DNA from 2 places in the Pantoea sp. C2G6 genome. Region 2 is predicted to be linked to the other one. Evidence: predicted binding sites of a transcription regulator. Region 2 holds the regulator's gene; the other holds the start of a gene.
The links. The regulator LexA, encoded in region 2, represses DNA repair genes until DNA is damaged. The targets are predictions, from matches to a motif close to TNCTGTATGTACATACAGNA.

Region 1 (11,911 bases), on a different contig from region 2:
CTTTTATGTGTGCAAAACATCTCTGCGCGGCTAAAAAAGGGTTTGCGTCTGCCAGCAGCCGTCGCTGACCGGCTGGCACGCCAGGTTGTGAACATATTGCAGATAGTCAGCACGCGGGATCTCCTGCGCGCCCAGAGAGGCGGTATGGGGGTTAAGTACCTGACAATCCACCAGACGTCCCTGATGTTTGATGAAATGCTGGCAGAAGACCCAAAGCGCGGTTTTAGAGGCGTTCTGCTGGCGGCTGAACATCGACTCGCCGCAGAAGATTTGCCCCATCGCTAATCCATACATCCCGCCCACCAGCTGATGTTCATGCCAGACTTCAATCGAATGCGCGTGGCCCAGTTCATACAGGCGTAACCAGGCGCGCTTCATTTCAAAGGTAATCCAGGTGCCTTCCTCCCGACCATTGGCACAGCCGTCGATTACCTCGTCAAAGGCCTCGTTCATGGTGACCCGGTAGGGCGAGTGGTTATGGAAACGCTTCATGCTGCGGCTGAGGTGAAACTCTTCAGGTATCAGCACCGCGCGGGGATCGGGCGACCACCAGAGGATCGGATCGCCGGGGGAAAACCAGGGAAAAATGCCACGCTGATAGGCGTTCAGTAACCGGGCAGGGGAGAGATCGCCGCCCATAGCCAGCAGGCCATTTGGCTCGCGCAGTGCCATCTCCGGTGGCGGAAATTGCAGAGATTCCCGTGACAGTTGTACCAGTCTCATCGCGTTAGTTTACTCATCAGCATTTCGCTAAGACTATAGCGCAATCCGTTGCCGGAAACGCCAGTAGCGACCCGCTTTTGAGATTAATACGGCATGGCTACCCTGCTCAACGATGACGCCATTATCCATCACGCAGATACGATCCATCTGCTCCAGACCGCTCAGGCGATGAGTCACCATTATCACGGTTTTGCCCGCGGTCAGGCGTTGCAGCAGGTTAAGAATATGCTGCTCGGTGGTGGCATCCAGTCCTTCTGTCGGCTCGTCCAGCAGCCAGAGATCGCCGTTATGCAGCAGCGCGCGTGCGATCGCCAGCCGCCGCAGCTCACCGCCTGAGAGCGGGCGACCACCTTCACCCATCCAGGCGTTTAATCCTTCCTCTGTCTCCAGCAGGCGTTGCAGGCCGACCTCCGTCAGCGCCGCACGCAACTGCTCATCACTGGCGGCTGGACATGCCAGCAGCAGGTTGTCGCGCAGGCTCTGGCTGAACAGATGGACCCGTTGCGTGACCACGCTGATGCGCTGACGCAACTCTGACTCCTGCCATGCGCCGATCGGCAGATCGTTCAGAGTGATGACACCATGCTGGCTCTCCCAGCCACGGGTCAGCAGCGCCAGCAGGGTCGATTTGCCGCAGCCGGTCGGCCCTAACAGCGCGATCCGCTCGCCTGCGTCTACCCGCAGGGTGAGCCGGTTAAGCACTTTATCCGGGCGGTCTGGATAGCTGAAATCGAGCTGATCGATGGCTATCGCCAGACTACCGGGCCGGGCATCAGAGTGTGGCGGGAAAGTGATGGCAGGCGGCTGGTCGATGATCTCATTAACCCGCTGCGCGGCGGTATTCACCTGAGACATCGGCAGGAAAGCACCCGCAACCGGTGCCAGCGCTTCAAAAGCGGCCAGCCCACAAAACACCACCAGAGCGATCAGCGAACCAGGCAACTGCTCTGCCCGGATAGTACCGGCAGCCAGCCAGAGCAGTAATGTCACCGCCACACCGCTGATGAGCAGCAGCAGGCTCTGTGCCGCCGCCTGTAAGCGCTGCTGCTGACGCTGCGCCTGCTGCCAGCGAAGCTCATCTTCATCAAGCTGCTGACGCCAGGCGTGCGACGCACCATATAAGGTGAGTTCAGCCTGGCCCGCCAGCCACTGCATCAGCTGTAAACGCCAGCGGGCACGACCCTGCGCAATCGCGATCCCGGCAGGCGCGCCCAGGCGATAAAAGATCGACGGCATCAGCACCAGGGTAGCCAGCATGATGCCACCCAGCGTCAGGGCCAGCTGAAGGTCGATAAAGCTCATCCCGAGGGTAACTACCACCATCACTACAAACGCCCCGAAAAGCGGCGAGATGACGCGCAGATAAAGATGATCCAGCGTATCAACATCCGCCACAAACCGGTTAAGCAGATCCGCCTGCCGGAACTGCGAAAGCTGGCCCGGCGACAGCGCCATCAGACGGCTGAAAGTATAAACACGCAGATGCTGAAGCACCCGGAAGGTGGCGTCGTGACTGACCAGGCGCTCAGCGTAGCGTGCAGCGGTGCGAATGATGGCCGCGCCACGCACTCCTGCTGCCGGCAGCATGTAGTTGAAGGAGTAGAGTCCGGCTACTCCTGCCACGGAGGAGGCCGCCAGGAACCAGCCTGACAGCGTCAGCAGGCCGATGCTGGCCAGCAGGGTCACTATCGCCAGCACGATGCCCAGCGCCAGGCGAAAGGGGTGGCGCAGCCAGAGGCGAAGGAAAGGGCGCAGCGCTGACATCAGCGGATCTCCTGTTGACGATGTTGCAGCATCTGACTGAACGGTCCCGGCTGTTGCGAGAGCTGCTGCCAGCTACCCTGTTGCACCAGCTTACCCGCTTCCATCACCCAGATTGTCTGCCAGTGGCTGAGCGCATCAATCTGGTGGGTGATCATCAGCGTGGTCTGCCGGGCGGCGGCCTGGTTCAGCGCCAGCATCACATGTCGTTCACTGATCGCATCCAGGCTGGCGGCGGGCTCATCAAGCAGCAGCAGGTGTGAGGATCGGTAGAGCGCTCGCGCCACGGCAACCCGCTGCGCCTGGCCGACCGACAGGTAATGACCGCCATCACCCGGCTGGGTTTCGATGCCATCTGGCAGACGAGGCAGAAATTCATCGACGCCACAGGATGCCAGCACCGCGCTAAAACGCTCCGGGTCCCACGGGGCGTTCATCACGATGTTGTCGCGCAAGGTAGCCGCCGGTAACTGCGGGTTCTGTCCGACCCAGCTGAGCTGCTGGTGCCAGTCGGTCCGGCGAATATCGCGTAACTCGACGCCGTTGGCTTTAAGCGAACCCTGATAGGGCAGAAAGCCGAGCAGGGCGCTCATCAGGGCGGTTTTGCCCGCACCACTTTGCCCGACCAGCGCAACCTGTTCATCGGAAGCAATGTTAAAGGTCAGCGGACCACACAGCCGCTGACCATCGGGCGCACACACCACCAGATCCAGCGCGGCCAGCGCGATAGCCTGGTCAGCAGTAAACGGCAACTGGCCTTGCTGCGCTGCTGCGGCCGGTGTCGCCTGCATAAAGGTTTCGAGGGCATCCGCCCCGCCGACCGCCTGCGCTTTAGCGTGATAAAAGGCCCCTAAATCGCGCAGCGGCTGGAAAAACTCCGGGGCGAGGATCAGCACCAGAAAGCCGGTAAACAGTGTGACGCCCTGACCGTAAGCGCCGAAATGCAGTTCACCCAGATAGGAGAAGCCAAAGTAAACCGCCACCACCGCGATGGCTAACGAGGCGAAAAACTCCAGTACCGCCGAGGAGAGAAAGGCTAAACGCAGCACTTCCATAGTGCGCTGGCGAAAATCGGTCGTGGCCGCCGCCATCGCCTGCTGCTCCGCCGCGCCGCGATCAAACAGGCGCAGCGTCTCTCTGCCGCGCAGACGGTCAAGAAAATTACCGCTCAGGCGGGCCAGCACCAGAAAATTCCGCCGATTCGCCTCGGCCGCACCCATGCCGACTAACGCCATAAACAGCGGAATCAACGGCGCGGTGGCGAACAGGATCAGGCCAGCCGCCCAGTTCAGTGGAAACAGCGTCAGCAGAATGCAGCAGGGGATCAGCACCGCCAGCGTCATCTGTGGCAGGTAGCGCGCATAGTACTCCTGCATCTCCTCAATCTGCTCCAGCAGCAGGGTCGCCCAACTGCCCGCGGGTTTGCCCTGGATCCAGGCCGGGCCCAGCGCCGATAAACGATCTAACACCTGTTTGCGCAGCGCCTGACGGATAGCCTGTCCGGCGCGGTAGCCGGTGAGTTCGCGGGCGTAGTTAATCAGCGCGCGCAGGGCAAAGCAGAGCAGCACCAGCAGCAGGCGGGCGGTCAGGGTTTCGCGCGGCTGCTGCTCAACAATCAGCGCCTGAAGCAGCGAAGCCAGCAACGCGGCCTGCACAATGATCAGGAGCGCACTGGCCATCCCCAGCAGCGTGTTGAGTCGCAACCAGTGACCGGCGAAACGACGTTGCTGACGGAGCCAGTGGGTAAGATGCTGCTGCCGCGATTTATCCATGCGAGACCATGTTAAATGTCGATGAGGGATGAAAAGGGGATGAGATTCCCCTCACTTCAGGCGCAAGAATCTAGCATGAGGGCAATAAAAAAGGCGACTGAAAAACCGTCGCCTGGAACATTTAAGATCAGAGGATTAACAACTTACCGATCGTTTTTAACCAGCCCGTCAAGATAGCGCTCAGCGTCTAACGCAGCCATACAGCCGGTGCCCGCAGAGGTGATCGCCTGACGATAGATATGATCCATCACATCGCCCGCCGCAAAGACGCCAGGGATGCTGGTCTGGGTGGCGTTGCCATGCAGACCAGACTGCACTTTGATGTAGCCATTTTCCAGCGCCAGCTGACCGTCGAAGATGGCGGTGTTCGGGCTATGTCCGATGGCAACAAACAGACCGGCCACTTCCAGCGCTTCGGTTTCATCGCTGTTCTGGGTTGAGCGAAGGGTCAGACCGGTAACGCCCATCTGGTCGCCGACCACCTCTTCCAGCGTGCGGTGGGTATGCAGCACAATGTTGCCGCTGCGCACTTTTTCCATCAGCCGATCGATCAGGATCTTCTCGGCGCGGAAACTGTCGCGGCGGTGGATCAGGTGCACTTCAGAGGCGATGTTGGCCAGGTAAAGCGCCTCTTCTACGGCGGTGTTACCGCCGCCAATCACCGCGACTTTCTGATTACGGTAGAAAAAGCCGTCACAGGTGGCGCAGGCGGAGACGCCTTTGCCTTTGAACGCCTCTTCAGAAGGCAGACCGAGATAGCGGGCTGACGCACCCGTGGCGATGATCAGGGCATCGGCGGTGTATTCGCCGCTGTCACCGACCAGGCGGAACGGACGGTTCTGGAGATCCACGGTGTGGATATGATCGAAAATAATCTCGGTGTTGAATTTTTCAGCATGCTCCTGCATGCGTTCCATCAACGCCGGACCTGTCAGATCGTGCGGGTCGCCCGGCCAGTTCTCCACCTCGGTGGTGGTGGTCAGCTGTCCGCCTTTTTCCAGACCGGTAATCAGCACCGGATTCAGGTTGGCGCGTGCAGCATAAACGGCTGCGGTATAACCCGCTGGACCGGAGCCCAGAATGAGTAACTTACTGTGTTTGGCCGTACTCATGCGTTCCTCAGTTTCATTCGGCTGACATAGCCTGCGATTGTAGGGAATATCTGGCGGCAATGACAAGGCTTAGCCAATTTTGTTAACGATAGCTGCAAACGGCGTAGTCGATGAGTGGCGATTGTGCCTGGCCGTTGCGCTAAAAGGGGGCAAAAATCGGTTTTTGCTGGTGCAATAGTTCAAAAATACTCATTTAAAAACAGATACCCAGCGGTCTGTCTGGCATCTTGTACTGAATTTGGTGATTTTACTTTGACAATCGCCTGCGCTTTTGCGAAAACATTATCAGAAGCGAATAACATTTATCGGAATAAAACAGGGTTTCCTCCCCTGTTTTGCATGTAAAGCCAGATAAAAGCAGCCTGCTATAGGTCATGACGCATGATGTGGACAGACAACATGCGTCATATCAATAAGTGTGATAGCACACAGGCTCTGTTAGCTCACTTCAGAAATGCCCCGAACAATGAGCGTTTTCAGGGCGAGGCAGGTAAAGGGAAGGAATTAAGAGAGACAATAATAATGGTAGACAATAAGAAACGCCCCGGAAAAGATCTCGACAGAATTGACAGGAATATTCTGAATGAACTTCAGAAAGATGGTCGCATTTCAAACGTAGAGCTTTCCAAACGTGTAGGATTATCGCCTACGCCATGTCTTGAGCGCGTGCGTCGTCTTGAACGTCAGGGCTTCATCCTTGGCTACACTGCGCAGTTAAACCCACATTATCTGGATGCTTCACTGCTGGTGTTTGTTGAGATTACTCTGAATCGTGGTGCGCCCGATGTGTTTGAGCAATTTAACGCCGCGGTGCAAAAACTTGAGGAAACTCAGGAGTGTCACCTCGTTTCTGGCGATTTCGACTACCTGCTGAAAACCCGCGTGCCCGATATGTCCGCCTACCGCAAACTGCTGGGTGAGACCCTGCTGCGTCTGCCGGGCGTAAACGACACGCGGACTTACGTGGTGATGGAAGAGGTCAAACAGAGCAATCGACTGGTGATCAAAACTCGCTGATGCGGGGCAGGTGCAAAACCTGTGAGATTTCGGTACACTCCTGTGAATTCATACAGGACCAGCGTCGGGCCAGCCCGGCGCTGTTGCTTCTTACTTTACAGGCACCTGGAGAGTTCTCTTGAGCCAGGAATACACAGAAGACAAAGACGTTTCGTTACAATCGCTAAGCAGTGGACGTCGTCTGCTGGAAGCATTGCTTATTCTGGTGGCGCTGTTTGCCATCTACCTGATGGTTTCGTTAGTCAGCTTTAACCCTTCCGACCCGAGCTGGTCGCAAACGGCCTGGCATGAACCCATTCACAACCTTGGCGGCAGCGTGGGTGCCTGGCTCGCTGACACCTTGCTGTTCATTTTTGGTGTTATGGCTTACGCCATTCCGCCGGTGATTCTGGGCCTCTGCTGGATCGCTTTCCGCCAGCGCGATAACCAGGACTATATCGATTACTTTGCCATTGGCCTGCGGCTGATTGGCGTCCTTGCGCTGGTGGTCACCACCTGCGGCCTGGCGGCACTCAACGCGGACGACATCTGGTATTTCGCCTCCGGCGGGGTAATCGGCAGCCTGGTCAGTAACGCTATTGCCCCCTGGTTCAGTCCGGCGGGCGGCACGCTGACCCTGCTTTGCGTCTGGGCAGCGGGGGTCACGCTCTATACCGGCTGGTCATGGCTTACCATCGCGGAACGTATCGGCGGTGTTGTCATGGGTGTGCTCACTTTTGCCAGTAATCGCTCACGCCACGATGAGCCCTGGCAGGAAGAGGATGAGCGGGATACTCAGGATGACGGCGACGTTCCACTGCTGCATGCGGCGGATCAGCAGGAGGATGATGTGCTGCTCTCTGCCCCTCGTCGTGCCGCACAGCCTGTCCTGTCTTCAGAGGATCCGCTGCTGGTGAAAGCCGCGGCTGCCACCAGCGCCGCGGTCGCCGCTACCGCTGAAGCCGCTGAGGTGGCCATTACGCCAGCCGCGACGTCAGCGGCTGCCAGTCCAGCGGCGGCTCCGGCCGCGACGCCAGCGCCTGTCAGTGCATCGGCTACGACGCCAGCGCCTGCGGCGGCGGTTTCGCCTTCAGCCCCGGTAGCACAACCCGCTTCAGATACTGCCGCTTATGCTGCCGCCACCGCTCAGTCAGCGGCAACGGCCCAGGCAGCGGCGCAGCATGCTGCGACACCGGCCGCCACGCCACCGCTTTACCATTTTGAGATGCCTGACGAGGCGCCCGCTGCGCACTCATTTAATGCTTACGACGATGACGAGCCGAAAATGGGTAACTGGCGTGACACGCCATCGTTGCCTGACGTGCCAGTCGCCGCGGCCACCGCCACCGCTGCGGCAGCCCAGGCGGTGACCCGCACCGCGCCCGCTTTCGATCTGGCTCCCGAAACGTCTCTCAATCCGCAGGTTAAGCAGGGTATCGGTCCGACCCTGCCACGTCCTAACCCGGTTAAACTGCCGACCCGGCGTGAGCTGGCTTCCTATGGCATTAAGCTGCCTTCTCAGCGCATGGCGGAAGAGAAAGCGAAATCGACGAGTGTGGCGGTTGCTGACGCAGCTGCTGCACCTGAGACTGAAGCTGAAGAGGCGTTGCAGCAGGCTGAACTGCGCCAGGCCTTCCAGTCTGAACAGCAGCAGCGCTATGGCAGCAGCTGGCAGCAGGAGGAGGAAGATGAGCAGGAAGCGCATCAGCAGGCGGCACTGGCGCGTCAGTTTGCCGAGCAGCAACAGCAGCGCTATGAGCCTGAAGTGAAAAAAGAGTCGCCGGTGTTCAACATTGATACCGCGTCAGCCTTTGATTTCTCTCCGATGAAAGATCTGGTTGATGACGGCCCGTCTGAACCGCTGTTTACTATTGCTGCTACGCCGGAGCCGGAAGCCCCTGCCGCTTCACATGAACCCTGGCAGCAGATGAGTGAGGTCGCCACCCCTCAGGCAGCGGCTCAGGTTCCCGCGCCTGCCAGTTTCTCACCGGCAGAGCCTGCCTACGCTGCGCCAGCAGCACCGGAGCCAGCTTACAGCGCGCCTGTGGCCACTTCCGCACCCGCTTATGGCACGGCTGCACCGGCTTACGCTGCGCCTGCGACACCCGCTGCGCCTGCTTATGGCGCGCCGGCGGTGCCAGCGGCTCAGCCCGTGGAAGAGCCGAAGCCTTCGCTGCACGACAGCCTGATCCATCCTTTCCTGATGCGCCATGAGCAGCCGCTGGAGAAGCCGTCAACCCCGCTGCCTTCCATGGACCTGCTGACTGCGCCACCGGAAGAGGAAGAGCCGGTCGATATGTTCTCCCTGGAGCAGACCGCTCGCCTGGTGGAGTCGCGGTTAGGTGATTATCGCGTAAAAGCCGAGGTGGTTGGCATCTCACCGGGTCCGGTGATCACCCGTTTTGAACTCGACTTAGCCCCTGGGGTAAAAGCGGCTCGCATCTCTAACCTGTCGCGCGATTTAGCCCGTTCACTCTCGACCGTGGCGGTTCGTGTGGTGGAAGTGATCCCCGGTAAACCTTACGTGGGTCTGGAACTGCCGAACAAACATCGTCAGACCGTCTATCTGCGTGAAGTGCTGGATTGCCCTAAATTCCGTGATAATCCTTCACCGCTGGCGGTGGTGCTGGGCAAAGATATTGCCGGTCAGCCGGTGGTGGCCGATCTGGCGAAAATGCCGCACTTACTGGTGGCCGGTACTACCGGTTCCGGTAAGTCGGTGGGTGTGAACGCCATGATTATCAGCATGCTCTATAAGGCAACGCCGGAAGAAGTCCGCTTCATTATGATCGACCCGAAAATGCTTGAGCTGTCGGTCTATGAAGGCATTCCGCACCTGCTGACCGAAGTGGTCACCGACATGAAAGATGCGGCCAATGCGCTGCGCTGGAGTGTTGGCGAGATGGAGCGTCGCTATAAGCTGATGTCGGCGCTGGGCGTGCGTAATCTGGCGGGTTACAACGAAAAAGTGGAACAGGCTGACGCCATGGGCCGCCCGATTCCCGATCCGTTCTGGAAGCCGGGTGACAGCATGGATATGACGCCGCCGGTACTGGAAAAACTGCCTTATATCGTGGTGATGGTCGATGAGTTTGCTGACCTGATCATGGCGGTCGGGAAGAAGGTCGAAGAGCTGATTGCGCGTCTGGCACAGAAAGCGCGTGCGGCGGGTATCCACCTGGTACTGGCAACCCAGCGTCCTTCGGTGGATGTGATTACCGGCCTGATCAAAGCGAACATCCCGACTCGTATCGCCTTTACCGTGTCCAGCAAAATTGACTCACGCACCATTCTTGATCAGGGCGGCGCGGAGTCGTTACTGGGGATGGGTGACATGCTCTACATGCCGCCAAACTCCTCGTTACCGATTCGTGTACATGGTGCCTTTGTGCGTGACCAGGAAGTGCACGCGGTGGTTCAGGACTGGAAGGCGCGTGGTCGTCCGCAATATATCGACAGCATTACCGCAGGCGAAGAGAGTGAAGGCCCAGGCGGTATGGAGAGTGATGAAGAGCTTGATCCGCTGTTTGACCAGGCGGTGAGCTTCGTGGTGGATAAGCGTCGCGCCTCAATCTCCGGTGTGCAGCGTCAGTTCCGCATCGGCTACAACCGTGCGGCACGTATCATCGAACAGATGGAAGCGCAGGGCATCGTTTCTGCGCCGGGGCACAACGGCAACCGTGAAGTGCTTTCACCACCGCCCCATGATATGTAGCGGTGAATGACAGGTTTTGAAACAGTTATCAATGAGCCAGTTGCGACTGGCTCATTGTTTTTGTGCGGTTAAACCCCATATCTGAATCAGCTTTCGGTTTTTTCCTCTGTTCTGATGACGGAACGGCGACCAGGCTTAATGCAGTTATCGATGGGAACGTTTAAATAAGGAATTGAAGCAGATGAAATTACGCGCAATCGCTCTGGGCCTGTTGGCCACCTTTTCATCAGCCAGCGTTCTGGCTGATGCTTCCAGTGATCTGCAACAGCGCCTGAACAAGGTCAGCAGCTTCCACGCCAGCTTCACGCAAAAAGTCACCGACAGCAGCGGCGCTAATGTGCAGGACGGGGAAGGCGAACTGTGGGTCAAGCGTCCCAGCCTGTTTAACTGGCATATGACCGCCCCGGATGAAAGCATCATTATCTCTGACGGCAAATCGCTGTGGTTCTACAATCCGTTTGTTGAGCAGGCGACCGTCAGCCTGTTGCAGAACGCGACCAGCAACACGCCGTTTATGTTGATTGCCCGTAATCAGTCAAATGACTGGAAGCAATACAACATCAAACAGCAGGGTGACAATTTTGAGCTGACGCCGAAAAACAGCGACGGCAACCTGAAACAGTTCACCATCCAGGTGACTCCCGGCGGCACCATCAACCGCTTCAGCGCTATCGAACAGGATGGTCAGCGCAGCGACTACCAGCTGAAAAGCCAGCAGAATGGCGCGATCAGCCCGGATAAATTTACGTTCACACCGCCTAAAGGCGTGACGGTGGACGACCAACGTCAGTGAGGTCATGGTGAGTAACCTGTCCCTGGATTTTTCCACCGAAAATTTTAAACCTCTGGCCGCGCGGATGCGGCCAGAAACCCTGCAACAGTACATTGGTCAGCAACACCTGCTGGGCGCGGGCAAACCGTTGCCGCGTGCCATTGAAGCAGGGCATCTGCACTCCATGATTCTTTGGGGACCGCCCGGGACCGGCAAAACCACGCTGGCTGAAATTATCGCGCATTATGGCAATGCCGATGTGGAGCGCATCTCGGCGGTTACTTCAGGCGTCAAAGAGATCCGTGAAGCGATAGAGCGCGCCCGTCAGAATAAACATGCCGGGCGACGCACCATCCTGTTTGTCGATGAGGTGCATCGTTTTAACAAAAGTCAGCAGGATGCCTTTTTACCGCATATTGAAGATGGCACCATCACCTTTATCGGGGCCACCACAGAAAATCCCTCTTTTGAACTCAACTCCGCGCTGCTGTCACGCGCCCGTGTCTATCTGCTGAAATCGCTGACCCACGCTGATATTGAGCAGGTGCTGGATCAGGCGATGCAGGATAAGGTACGCGGTTACGGTGACAGCGACATCGTCCTGCCGGACAACACCCGCAGAATGATCGCTGAGCTGGTCAATGGCGATGCCCGACGGGCGCTCAATACGCTGGAAATGATGGCTGACATGGCCGAGACCAGCGCGTCAGGCCAGCGTGAACTGACTCCGCAGCTGCTGAATGAAGTGTCAGGAGAGCGATCCGCGCGGTTTGATAACAAAGGCGATCGTTTTTACGATCTGATCTCCGCACTGCATAAATCGGTTCGCGGCTCCGCACCCGATGCGGCGCTCTACTGGTATGCCCGCATTATCACCGCCGGCGGCGATCCGCTTTACGTGGCGCGTCGGTTGCTGGCTATCGCCTCAGAAGATGTCGGAAACGCTGACCCACGGGGTATGCAGGTGGCGATTGCGGCCTGGGACTGTTTCACCCGCGTCGGCCCGGCGGAAGGGGAACGTGCCATCGCTCAGGCGATCGTCTATCTGGCCTGCGCGCCC
Region 2 (11,911 bases):
AGCCGCTGCTGCTGACTGAACTTTTTTTACCGGCGTCGCCGCTCTATCGCGATTTAGCCTGAGGATGTGTGGTGCAGAGTTTAACTATGAATAAATGGCGCGCTTACGCTCGCCTGATGCGTATCGATAAGCCGATTGGCACGCTGCTGCTGATGTGGCCGACGCTCTGGGCCTTATGGCTGGCTAAAATGGCGATCCCGCCATTGCCGGTGCTGGCGGTGTTTGTCGCCGGGGTGTTTGTGATGCGCGCGGCCGGCTGTGTGATTAACGACTACGCCGATCGCAAAGTGGATGGACATGTGGAACGCACGAAGCATCGTCCGCTGGCCAGCGGCGCGGTCAGTGCCGGAGAGGCGAAGCTGCTGTTCGTGATCCTGGCGCTGGTGGCTTTTGTGCTGGTGCTGACCATGAACCTGATGACGATCATGCTCTCGGTGGTGGGACTGGCGCTCGCCTGGGTTTATCCCTTTATGAAGCGCTACACCCATCTGCCGCAGGTGGTGCTGGGGGCGGCGTTTGGCTGGGCGATCCCGATGGCCTGGTCCGCAGTTAGTGAGTCCTTACCTCTGGTCTGCTGGCTGGTATTCTTTGCGAACATCTGCTGGACAGTGGCCTACGACACCCAGTATGCGATGGTGGATCGTGACGATGACCTGAAGATTGGCGTGAAGTCGACGGCGATTCTGTTTGGCCGTTTCGACAAGCTGATTATCGGCCTGCTGCAACTGGCGACCCTGCTGCTGATGGCGCTGGTAGGGATGATGCTGCATCTGAATGGCGCGTTCTACTGGACGCTGTTGCTGGCCGCCGCGCTGTTTGTTTATCAGCAGAAGCTGATCGCGCAGCGCGAACGTCAGCCCTGCTTCCAGGCGTTCCTGAACAACAATTATGTCGGGATGGTGCTGTTTCTCGGCGTACTGATGAACACGCCGCCGTTCAGCCAGATTTTCTGATAGCGCGTTTCAGGCATAAAAAAGGCGACCGCATGAGGTCGCCTTTTTACTGTGTACTATTGTCAGTCGTGTGCCACAGCCGTTTCAATCGTCATGCGGACATCGCTGGTCACCAGGTCAGCCAGGATGTGCCAGGTCGCCAGGGTCTGCGACACGTCAGCATCACCTTTATCGCTGATATAACCCTCATCGCGCAGCGTCAGGACCAGTGAGGTAAAGACCGCTTTGTCGAAGAACTCCGGGGCGTTGATACCGTGCAGCACCGACAGGCGCTGTGCCAGCGTACGGCTCTCTTTCTCCAGCGTGCCGCGGTTGATCGTCGGCTTGGCGCTGAGAATCGAGAAGGTGATGGCATAACGCTGGAGCGTTTCCCGCACCCCGGCCGCCAGCAGTTGCAGCGTACGGTAGCGGGCGGCGGTAAAGCGCAGTTCACCCGCTTCGCGCGTAATCAGGCCCTGACGCGCCAGCTCCTGACAGAGTTCTGCCAGCAGTTGCGGCAATTCGTCACTCTGCCAGCGCAGGAACAGCTCGCTCTTCAGCATCGGGTAGATCAGGCTCACCTGGCGCAGCAGCTCAGCTTCGCTCAGCGCCTGATGCTGCTGAACAATGGCGGCAATCAGCGACGGCATCACCAGCATGTGATGAATATTGTTGCGGTAGTAAGTCATCAGCACTGCCTGCTCACGCGGCAGAATGATGATGTCGCCGATGCTGTCCTTTTCGCTCTCAAACTTATTCATGCCCAGCGCGTGATCGAGCAGCGCTTCTGCGGAGAGATCGGGAACGGTGGCATTCGGCGAATAAGGCACGTTGCGCAGCAGCTGGGTATAGCACTCCAGCTGCTCGATCAACTGCTCGCGGGTAAGTGAGCGCTGACGTGAGGCGAGCAGGGCGGTCACACAGAGGTTCATGGCGTTGGCCGCGCCCGCTTCATTGATACGCACCATCAGCCTGGCGGCAATATCGTTGACGGTCGGCGTTAACCAGCCCGGACGCTGCGGTTCGATCGGGTCCACGGCGTCACGCCACTCCGGCACGCGCTTGTTGAGATAGTTGACCAGCGGCAGCGGTTCGCCAAAGTTCACGTAACCCTGACCGAGATTGCGCAGCTTGCGTAAGCCACGCACCATCTGCATAAAGCCCTCTTTCTCTTTGGCCGCGCCGCGCAGCTCTTTGGCGTAAGTGCCCACTTCCATCACATGCTCATAGCCGATGTAGATCGGCACCAGGGTGATAGGACGGTTGCCACCGCGCAGCATCGCCTGGAGCGTCATCGCTAAAGTGCCGGTTTTAGGATCGAGCAGGCGACCGGTGCGTGAACGGCCCCCTTCGACAAAGTACTCGACCGAATAACCGCGGGTGAACAGCTCGCCAAGATATTCGCGGAACACCGTGGCGTAGAGCTTGTTGCCTTTAAAGGTGCGGCGAATAAAGAAGGCGCCCAGCCGACGGAAAATCGGGCCGGCTGGCCAGAAGTTGAGGTTGATGCCCGCCGCAATGTGGGGTGGCACCAGGCCCTGATGGTAGAGCACATAGGAGAGCAGCAGATAATCCATATGGCTGCGATGGCAGGGCACATAGACAATCTCATGACCATCCTGCGCCAGCTGGCGCACCTTCTCGCCGCCGTTAACGTTGATGCCCTGATAGAGACGACTCCAGAGCCAGCCCATTACGCGGTCGGTGACGCGAATCGCTTCATAGGAGAAATTGGCGGCGATCTCTTCCATCATATCCACCGCGTTCTGCTGCGCTTTCTCATGGGAGATTTTTTTGCTGCGGGCCTCATCTTCCACCGCCTTTTCAATCGCTTTGGATTGCAGCAGGCGATTAAAGAGATCCTGACGCGCCGGTAAGCGCGGACCCACCGCCGCCAGCCGCTGGCGGGCAAAGTGAATACGCGCCACACGCGCCAGTTTCTGGGCGATCGACTGATCGGTGCCATGTTCGGTCGCCATCCGGCGCAGTGACACCGTTGGCGAGAAGCGGACAAAGCTGTCGCGTCCGTGCCAGATCACCGCAAAGAACTTCTGTACGCCGTTCAGCACGCGCAGGTGAGGCGTTGGCTCGCCCTGAACCTCACGGCCTGGCGCGCGGCCAAACATCACCGTGACCGGCAGCATCTGAATATCCAGCTCGGGATTATTGCGGTGCAGGTCGAGGTAATCGTGAAAGATCTTCACCGACTCCACGCTGGGCACAAAATAGGGGAAGACACGCGGGCCATCGTGGATAAAAACGTGGCGCGGCAGCAGTGAGCCATCAATCTCCAGTGGAGAGAGCGGGTCGGGCAGATGGTGCCGCAGACACTGCGCGCGTAAAGTCAGTAAGTCAGCCTTCGAATCATAAGGCAGAACGTACATAATAGGTCGGGTCGGATCCAGACCATGTTCAGAAACGGGATCGGCCGGAATGGCCTTACTTTTTACCAAAAACGACAGTGGTAAATTAAGCAGTTTGTAATAGAGTTTACGCCAACCTGACATAGACAACATGAAGCCTCTTGTTAGCAAAGCGCCGCAAGCATACCAGAAAGCGCAGCGAAGATCTGTGGTGGTGCCAATTGCACGCAGCCCAGACATTGACGTCAATCCGAAGAAAGGGTTCCCACATCATGGCAAATAATGCCACCGGTCTTATAAGAATCGTGAAAGCCGCAGGTTACTCATGGCAGGGGCTGCGTGCCGCCTGGCAACATGAAGCGGCGTTTCGCCAGGAGGCGCTGGCCGCGCTGGTCGCCATTGTCGTGGCCTGCTGGCTGGATGTGGATGTGGTCTCCCGCATTCTGATGATAGGGGCGGTGGTGCTGGTGGTCATTGTTGAAATCCTCAATAGCGCCATTGAAGCCGTGGTTGACCGCATCGGCCAGGAGCATCATCCGCTGGCGGGCCGGGCAAAAGATATGGGCTCGGCGGCGGTGCTGATCAGCATCATACTGGCACTGTTTGTCTGGATCGCGCTGCTCTGGACACATTTGCGATAAGCCTTCCAAAACCGCGCTGGGAGCGCGTTTTACCTGACAATCGGTTTCCATTTCGCCAATACCTGTATATACTCACAGCGACTGTATAAACAACCAGGGGGCGGGATGAAAGCATTAACCAGCAGGCAGCAGCAGGTCTATGACCTGATTCGCGACCATATTTCTTCGACGGGCATGCCGCCTACACGTGCGGAAATCGCCGCGCAGCTGGGCTTCCGCTCGCCGAACGCGGCAGAAGAGCACCTTAAAGCGCTGGCGCGTAAAGGGGTGATTGAGATTGTTTCTGGCGCTTCACGCGGCATCCGTCTGCTTATGGAAGAAGAGCCCTCTGAAGGCTTACCGCTGATTGGCCGGGTGGCTGCCGGTGAACCGATCATGGCGCAGGAGCATATCGAGACCCACTACAAGGTGGATCCGGGTCTGTTCAAGCCCTCAGCCGACTTCCTGCTGCGCGTCAGTGGAATGTCGATGAAAGATATTGGCATTATGGATGGCGACCTGCTCGCGGTGCATAAAACCCAGGATGTGCGCAACGGTCAGGTTGTGGTTGCCCGCATCGACGATGAAGTAACAGTGAAACGCTGGAAAAAGCAGGGTGCTATCGTGCATCTGCTGCCGGAAAACAGTGACTTCGACCCGATTGTGGTCGACACGCGCGCGCAGTCGCTGACGGTAGAAGGTCTGGCGGTGGGTGTGGTGCGCAACGGCGAGTGGCTCTGATTCTGATGCCCGCGTGCATTCGCCTGCTCTGATGCTATTCTGTCTGCCCTAATTTTGTCGCTGCCTCTTCGCAGCGACACTGAGCACGGAACGGCGAATGCGCTTTATTACGGCAACCGATAAAAACCTCTGGCGGCTCGCGCTGCCGATGATCCTTTCAAATATCACCGTTCCCCTGCTGGGTGTGGTCGATACCGCCGTTATTGGTCATCTCGACAGCCCGGTCTATCTTGGCGGGGTTGCAGTCGGGACCACTGTCACCAGTTTTCTCTTCATGCTGCTGCTGTTCCTGCGGATGAGCACCACTGGCCTCACGGCACAGGCGTTTGGCGCTGGAAATAAGCCCGCGCTGGCCCGTGCCCTGACGCAGCCGCTGCTGATTGCGCTGCTGGCTGGGCTGCTGTTTATCGCGCTGCGCTATCCCATTATTCAGCTGGCCACCCATCTGGTGGGCGGCGATCCTGAGGTGCTGAAACAGGCGGCGCTGTTTATTCAGATCCGCTGGCTGAGTGCGCCGGCTACGCTGGCTAACCTGGTGATCCTCGGCTGGCTGCTGGGCGTGCAATACGCCCGCGCGCCGGTCATCCTGCTGGTGGTGGGTAACCTGGTCAACATCCTTCTCGACCTCTGGCTGGTGATGGGTCTGCACTGGGGTGTGGCGGGCGCGGCTACCGCCACGGCGCTGGCGGAGTACATCACGCTGGGCGTCGGTGCGGTGATGGTCTGGCGGGTGTTAAAACTGCGCGGCATCACCATGGCAATGCTGAAGCAGAGCTGGCGCGGCGACGTTCAGCGCCTGCTGCGGCTGAACCGCGATATTATGCTGCGTTCTTTGCTGCTCCAGCTCTGTTTCGCCTCGCTGACCGTGCTGGGCGCGCGCCTCGGGCCGGACGTGGTGGCGGTTAACGCGGTGCTGCTGATGTTTATCACCTTTACCGCCTATGCGCTGGATGGCTTTGCCTATGCGGTGGAAGCCTTTGCGGGAGAAGCGCATGGCGCAAAAGATGGCAGCCAGCTGCGGCTCGTCTGGCGCTCTGCCTGCCGTCAGGCGGTGGTGGTGGCGCTCTTTTTCTCGCTGGTGTATGCGTTTTTTGGCCCGCAGATTGTCACGCTGCTGACCTCGCTTGAGACGTTGCAGCAAACTGCGGACCGCTACCTGTTCTGGCAGGTGGTGATGCCGCTGATCGGCGTCTGGTGTTATCTGCTGGATGGGATGTTTATCGGCGCGACCCGCGGGCGCGAGATGCGAAACAGCATGGTGCTGGCCGCGGCTGGCTACTTTCTGACGCTGCTGAGTCTGCCGCTGCTGGGCAACCACGGGTTATGGCTGGCGGTTACGGTGTTCCTCGCGCTGCGTGGCCTCTCCCTGTGGCTGATCTGGCGCAGGCACTGGGTTCAGAACAGCTGGTTTGACGCCTGAGCGGGCGGGCGCTGAGCGCAGCGGCTACGGATTATTCTGTATTATTCCGTCATCCTCGTTTTCATGACTACAATTAACTCTATACGGCGCAGTTAACCAGCGCTTTATAGCGTTATTTTGCTGTGTCGCGAAATAAACATTAAACCCGAGGATGGGAGGTCTGCTATGAATAAAGACGAAGCCAGCGGCAACTGGAAACAGTTCAAAGGCAAAATGAAAGAGAAGTGGGGCAAGCTGACCGATGATGATATGCAGGTCATCGAAGGGAAACGCGATCAGCTGGTCGGTAAAATCCAGGAGCGTTACGGCTATGCGAAGGAAGATGCAGAGCGTGAGGTAACGGACTGGGAAGGTCAGAACAAAGACCACCGCTGGTAAACCTCAGCAGAGGATTCCTGCCCGCCGGCATTACCCGGCCGGCAAAGCACAGGGATGTGTGCTACCCTTTTTTTCCGCGCTTTTTCCCTTCGCTCTGATGATCGTGCTGGCAGCTTTCATGCTGAGTACAGGCTTCCACTTCCGCACAGTTGACACACAGGCCATGCGCCTCAATCACGCTATGCCGTAAGGCAAACTGCGCTTCTCCCGCCAGCGTCGCAATAATGTTTTCTACGCCCTGCGCCTGTTTCTCGGTAACCGCTGCACAGCGGTCACATACCAGCATCACCGAGGTATGCGCCGGGGCCTCGAAATGGTGACACATCACGTAGCTGTTGTTCGACTCCACCCGATGAATGAAACCCTGCTCCAGCAGAAACTCCAGCGCCCGATAGACGGTCGGCGGTTTCGCCTGCGGTTCACTGACCCGCAGCTGATCCAGCAGATCATAAGCGCTGATAGAGCCTGGCTGCTCGGCCATCAGGCGTAACACCTCAGCACGCTGCGAAGTCAGACGCACACCGCGTTGCAGGCACAGCTTTTCCGCCTGGGTCATAATTTGCTGTGAGGTCATGTTTGACATGAAAATTCTCCGCTGGATAAGTGATGTTATTTTATCACACAAAGGTTGCCGCTGCTGAGGTTGGTTTTTGTCTGATAAAACAGCACTATTTGCCTGAAAAAACAGCGATCAGGGCGTTTGCCTGCTCTTTTATACGGAATCTGACGACAAATCAGATCCATCGGCTGATGGCTTTAAGAGGAATTAACCGCCATTTTGCTTTGCATCTCACGGAGTTAAGCAGTAATGTTCAGAAAGACTTAAGCGAGGTCTGGTCTTATTCTTATTTCCTTCGCCTGGTCTGAACAATTACAACGTTTTTTTGATTGGAAAACATCCAATCCTTTGAATTAAGACACTGTTTCCTTTGAGTTCACAGCAATAAAGCGTTAGCTGACGTTCACAATATGGCTAACAAACTATTCAGTCGTTGAATGTTTCAACGGCTTATCTCAGTGAATTTCTCAGGTGATGGCAGGCAAATGGTGAAAAAATTCGCTCAACGTTCAGCGCTGATCTATCCCGCTGTATCGACCGCGCTTTTCCTCTCTTCTTCCGCCATGGCGGCAGGGACCTGGTATGATGCACGCAATGACGCCATGGGCGGCACCGGCGTCGCATCTTCTCTCTATGGCTCCGCGGTGCTGGCTAACCCGGCACTGATGACGCGGGCTAAACCTGACGACAGCGTCAGTATTATTTTTCCTTCAGCCGGTGTTCAGGTCACCGACAAAGATCATCTGATCGATAAAGTGGATGACATCACGGATACCGTGGATCGCTATCGCAACGTGCTTGGCAACCTGACGTTTGCCGATTATCTGCGTGGCTATCCCGAAGTACGTGCCGCTTCAGGCGATGTGGCCAATCAGCTCAGCGACTTACGCGGAAATAAAGCGGACGGCAGCGCCGGTGCGGCAGTGGCTGTCACCATCCCTAACGAAACGCTGCCATTCGCCTTTATCACCAAAGCCTACGGCACGGCGCATGTGCGTGCCAATGTGGTGCAGAGCGATATTGACTATCTGCGCGGCGTCGCTAACGGCACCGTGCTTCCCCGTCCAGGCGATCAAAATAACCTGCGCTCCAGTGCGAATGGCCTGGCTGCACTGAACACCGATTATGGTGTGGCGGTGGCGCATGAGTTCACCATCGCTGGTCAGCCGGTGTCGGTGGGTGTGACCCCGAAAGTGCAGAAAACCTGGCTCTATAACTACACCGCCAGCATTTACAACTACGACAAGAGCGACATCAACAATAGCCAGTATCGCAGCACCCATACCGGCTTTAACGTTGATGCCGGTCTGGCGACCACCTTTGCGGAAAACTGGACGCTGGGTGTCACCGGGCAGAACCTGATCTCCCGCGATCTGCAAACGAAAAAGGTTAACGGCTTCCGCGACACCTACCAGATCCGTCCACTGGTCACCACCGGTCTCGCCTGGGATAAAGGTCCGTTTACCGTCACCGGCGATGTCGATCTGACGGAAACCAGACGCTTCAAAACCCAGGAGAGCAGCCAGTACGCGGCGGTCGGTGCCGAATACCGTGTGCTTGACTGGTTGCAGCTGCGCGCGGGGTATCGGGCTGACATGCGTTCGAATGATGAAAATGTCGCGACCGCCGGTTTCGGCCTGTCACCGTTTAACAAGGCGGTGCATCTGGATCTGGCCGGTTCGGTCGGGGCAAACAACACCTGGGGCGCGATGGTGCAGCTGGGCTTTAATTTCTAATTTCTCCACCGGCTGTTCAGGGGCGGGCGATGCACTATCGCCCGCCCTTGTGTTATCCTTGCACAGAATTCCATCACTCTTACTTACCGGATTACCTGCGCTTCATGGCTAACTTCTCTTCGCAACGTTTCTCCATCGCCCCTATGCTCGACTGGACCGATCGTCACTGTCGTTATTTCCACCGTCAGCTGACCGGCGACACCCTGCTCTATACCGAAATGGTAACCACCGGCGCGATTATTCATGGCAAAGGGGATTACCTGGCGTACAGCGAGGCAGAGCATCCGGTGGCGTTGCAGCTCGGCGGCAGCGATCCGGCTGCGCTGGCGCAGTGCGCAAAGCTGGCTGAGCAGCGCGGCTACGATGAAATTAACCTGAATGTCGGCTGCCCCTCTGACCGGGTGCAGAATGGCCGCTTCGGGGCCTGCCTGATGGCTGAAGCGGATCTGGTCGCGGATGCGATCAAAGCGATGCGCGATGTGGTGTCGATTCCGGTGACGGTAAAAACCCGCATTGGCATTGATGAGCTGGACAGTTATCAGTTCCTGACCGATTTTATCGGCACGGTCGCCGGGCGCGGTGAATGCGAGACCTTTATTATCCATGCCCGCAAAGCCTGGCTCTCGGGTCTTAGCCCGAAAGAGAACCGCGAGATTCCCCCGCTGGATTATCCCCGGGTCTATCAGCTGAAACGTGACTTCCCGCATCTGACGCTCGCGCTCAATGGCGGTGTCAAAACGCTGGAAGAGGCAAAGACCCATCTGCAACATCTTGACGGCGTGATGATGGGGCGTGAGGCCTATCAGAACCCTGGCATTCTGGCGCAGGTCGATCAGCAGCTGTTTGGTCGCCAGCATCCGGTTGCCGATCCGGTCGCGGTGGTGCGCGCCATGTATCCCTATATCGAAGCGGAGCTGGCGAAGGGCACCTATCTGGGACACGTTACGCGCCATATGCTGGGGCTGTTCCAGGGGATCCCGGGCGCGCGTCAGTGGCGACGCCACCTGAGTGAAAATGCCCATAAGCCCGGGGCCGATGTCCGGGTGCTGGAAGCGGCGCTGGCGCTGGTGGCCGATAAAATCCCCCAGGAAGCCTGAACCCCTCACAACCAGCCTTAAGGGCTGGTTTTTTTTACGCCACTTCCTGGTGTTTTTCACCAGTGCTTAGCTGCGGTCTGTCAGAAAATTCCTTTAAAATCATCTATATAAAAGCTGGCGCGCATTTTGTAATGATCGTGGCAGTCGATGTTAATCAGGAGCGCTGAAGTGGAAATTTTATTCGTATTAGGCTTTTTTATGATGCTGTTGCTGACCGGCGTCTCGCTGCTGGGCGTGCTGGCAGCTCTGGTGGTGGCGACCCTGGTGATGTTTGTCGGGGGACTCTTTGCACTTGTTATCAAAGTGTTGCCGTGGCTGGTGCTGGCGGTGATCGCCGTCTGGCTCTATCGCGCTTTTTTTGGCGATCGTGAGGATCGGAATGCGCGCGAATGGCGCAAGCTCAAGCGCAGGATCAACAGCTTAGAGAAGAAAGGCTGGCGATAATTGCGGAGAAGATCACAGTGTGTGTGATTGTTCACCCTTCAGCCGCAATTAAACATATTTTTTACTTATCTTTTCTGGCAGGATGTCCCACGTCAAATCGATGTGCCATCGACTCGACACGAATTCATCGCCGCTGTCCCTACACCAGCGCGAACAAAAAATAAAAAAAGAAAAGGGCTTCCCGCGGGAAGCCCTTTTTGTTGCCTTTGAATCAGGGGATAAGCAGGCACGAACCCTGGGTGGCGCGGCTCTCCAGTTGCTGGTGCGCCTGGCGGGCCTCTTTCAGCGCAAACTTCTGCTGTTCCGGCACATCAACCTTGATCGCACCGCTGGCCAGCAGTGAAAAGAGTTCGGCGCTGGCGCTTTCCAGCTCCTGAAGGTTGGTGATGTAGCCAAACAGCGAAGGGCGGGTGACAAACAGCGAGCCTTTCTTATTCAGAATGCCCAGATCGATGCCGGTAACCGGGCCGGAGGCGTTGCCAAAGCTGACCATCAGGCCGTGACGGCGCAGCGAGTCGAGCGACGCTTCCCAGGTGTCTTTGCCCACGGAGTCATAGACCACGGCCACTTTTTTGCCGTCGGTGAGTTCGCTGACGCGCTGCGCAATGTCCTCTTCACGGTAGTTGATCGTCGCCCAGGCACCGGCACTCTTCGCCAGCGCCGCTTTTTCCGCTGAGCCGACGGTGCCAATCAGATGCGCACCCAGCGCTTTCGCCCACTGGCAGGCGATCAGGCCGACGCCGCCTGCGGCAGCGTGAAACAGGAAAGTCTCACCGGCGCTGACTTTATAGGTCTGGCGCAGCAGATACTGGGTGGTCAGCCCTTTCAGATAGCTGGCCGCCGCCTGCTCAAAGCCGATCGCGTCCGGCAGCGGCATCAGGCGATCTTCCGCCACATTATGCGCTTCGCTGTAAGCGCCGATCGACGCCAGACAATAGACCACCCGATCGCCCGGCTTAAAGCGCGTCACCTCACGGCCAACCCGCGCCACCACGCCCGCCGCTTCTGTCCCCAGCCCGGAGGGAAAGGCGCTGACCGGATAGAGCCCGCTGCGCACATAGGTGTCGATGTAGTTAATGCCGATGGCGCGATGCTCGACCTGCACCTCGTGGGCGGCAGGATCAGCCAGTTCAAAATCCCGCCACTCTAACACCTCTGGTCCGCCATGCGCGCTGAACTGAATACGCTTTGTCATTCTGACTCCTGTGATTGTTTCATCATGGGGGTGAGGCGCGCACCCCAACTAAGGTATACTTGCGCGTCCCCACAGAAGATCGGTAATGCATTCACTATGGCAGGAAATAAACCCACCAACAAATCGAACGAAACGCAGGATCGTCAGCTGGCCGGCGTAAAAATGCCGCCGCATTCGCTGGAAGCGGAGCAGTCGGTGCTCGGTGGGTTGATGCTGGATAACGAGCGCTGGGATAACGTCTCTGAGCGTGTCGTCGCGAATGATTTTTTCAACCGCTCGCACCGGCTGATTTTTTCAGAGATGCAGCGGCTGCTGGAAAACAGCCAGCCCATTGACCTGATTACCCTGTCGGAATCGCTGGAAACCCGCGGTGAGCTGGAGATGGCGGGCGGCTTCGCTTATCTGGCTGAGCTGGCGAAAAATACT

Region 1: the regulator LexA is predicted to act here: its motif matches at 6,424-6,443, upstream of ACCW71_RS00780 (DNA translocase FtsK 4TM domain-containing protein).

What each region holds. Positions count from the first base shown of each region.
Region 1 is NZ_JBGMNJ010000001.1:157,792-169,702, forward strand. It holds gene aat (leucyl/phenylalanyl-tRNA--protein transferase) at 31-723, opposite strand; gene cydC (heme ABC transporter ATP-binding protein/permease CydC) at 757-2,487, opposite strand; gene cydD (heme ABC transporter permease/ATP-binding protein CydD) at 2,487-4,256, opposite strand; gene trxB (thioredoxin-disulfide reductase) at 4,400-5,368, opposite strand; gene lrp (leucine-responsive transcriptional regulator Lrp) at 5,891-6,385, shown strand; gene ACCW71_RS00780 (DNA translocase FtsK 4TM domain-containing protein) at 6,504-10,079, shown strand; gene lolA (outer membrane lipoprotein chaperone LolA) at 10,261-10,872, shown strand; gene ACCW71_RS00790 (replication-associated recombination protein A) at 10,880-11,911, shown strand, end outside.
Region 2 is NZ_JBGMNJ010000013.1:28,055-39,965, forward strand. It holds gene ubiC (chorismate lyase) at 1-62, shown strand, start outside; gene ubiA (4-hydroxybenzoate octaprenyltransferase) at 87-953, shown strand; gene plsB (glycerol-3-phosphate 1-O-acyltransferase PlsB) at 1,016-3,439, opposite strand; gene ACCW71_RS15945 (diacylglycerol kinase) at 3,568-3,936, shown strand; gene lexA (transcriptional repressor LexA) at 4,042-4,656, shown strand; gene dinF (MATE family efflux transporter DinF) at 4,754-6,076, shown strand; gene ACCW71_RS15960 (CsbD family protein) at 6,242-6,454, shown strand; gene zur (zinc uptake transcriptional repressor Zur) at 6,516-7,037, opposite strand; gene ACCW71_RS15970 (hypothetical protein) at 7,061-7,321, shown strand; gene ACCW71_RS15975 (conjugal transfer protein TraF) at 7,499-8,749, shown strand; gene dusA (tRNA dihydrouridine(20/20a) synthase DusA) at 8,854-9,846, shown strand; gene pspG (envelope stress response protein PspG) at 10,015-10,290, shown strand; gene ACCW71_RS15990 (quinone oxidoreductase) at 10,502-11,485, opposite strand; gene dnaB (replicative DNA helicase) at 11,582-11,911, shown strand, end outside.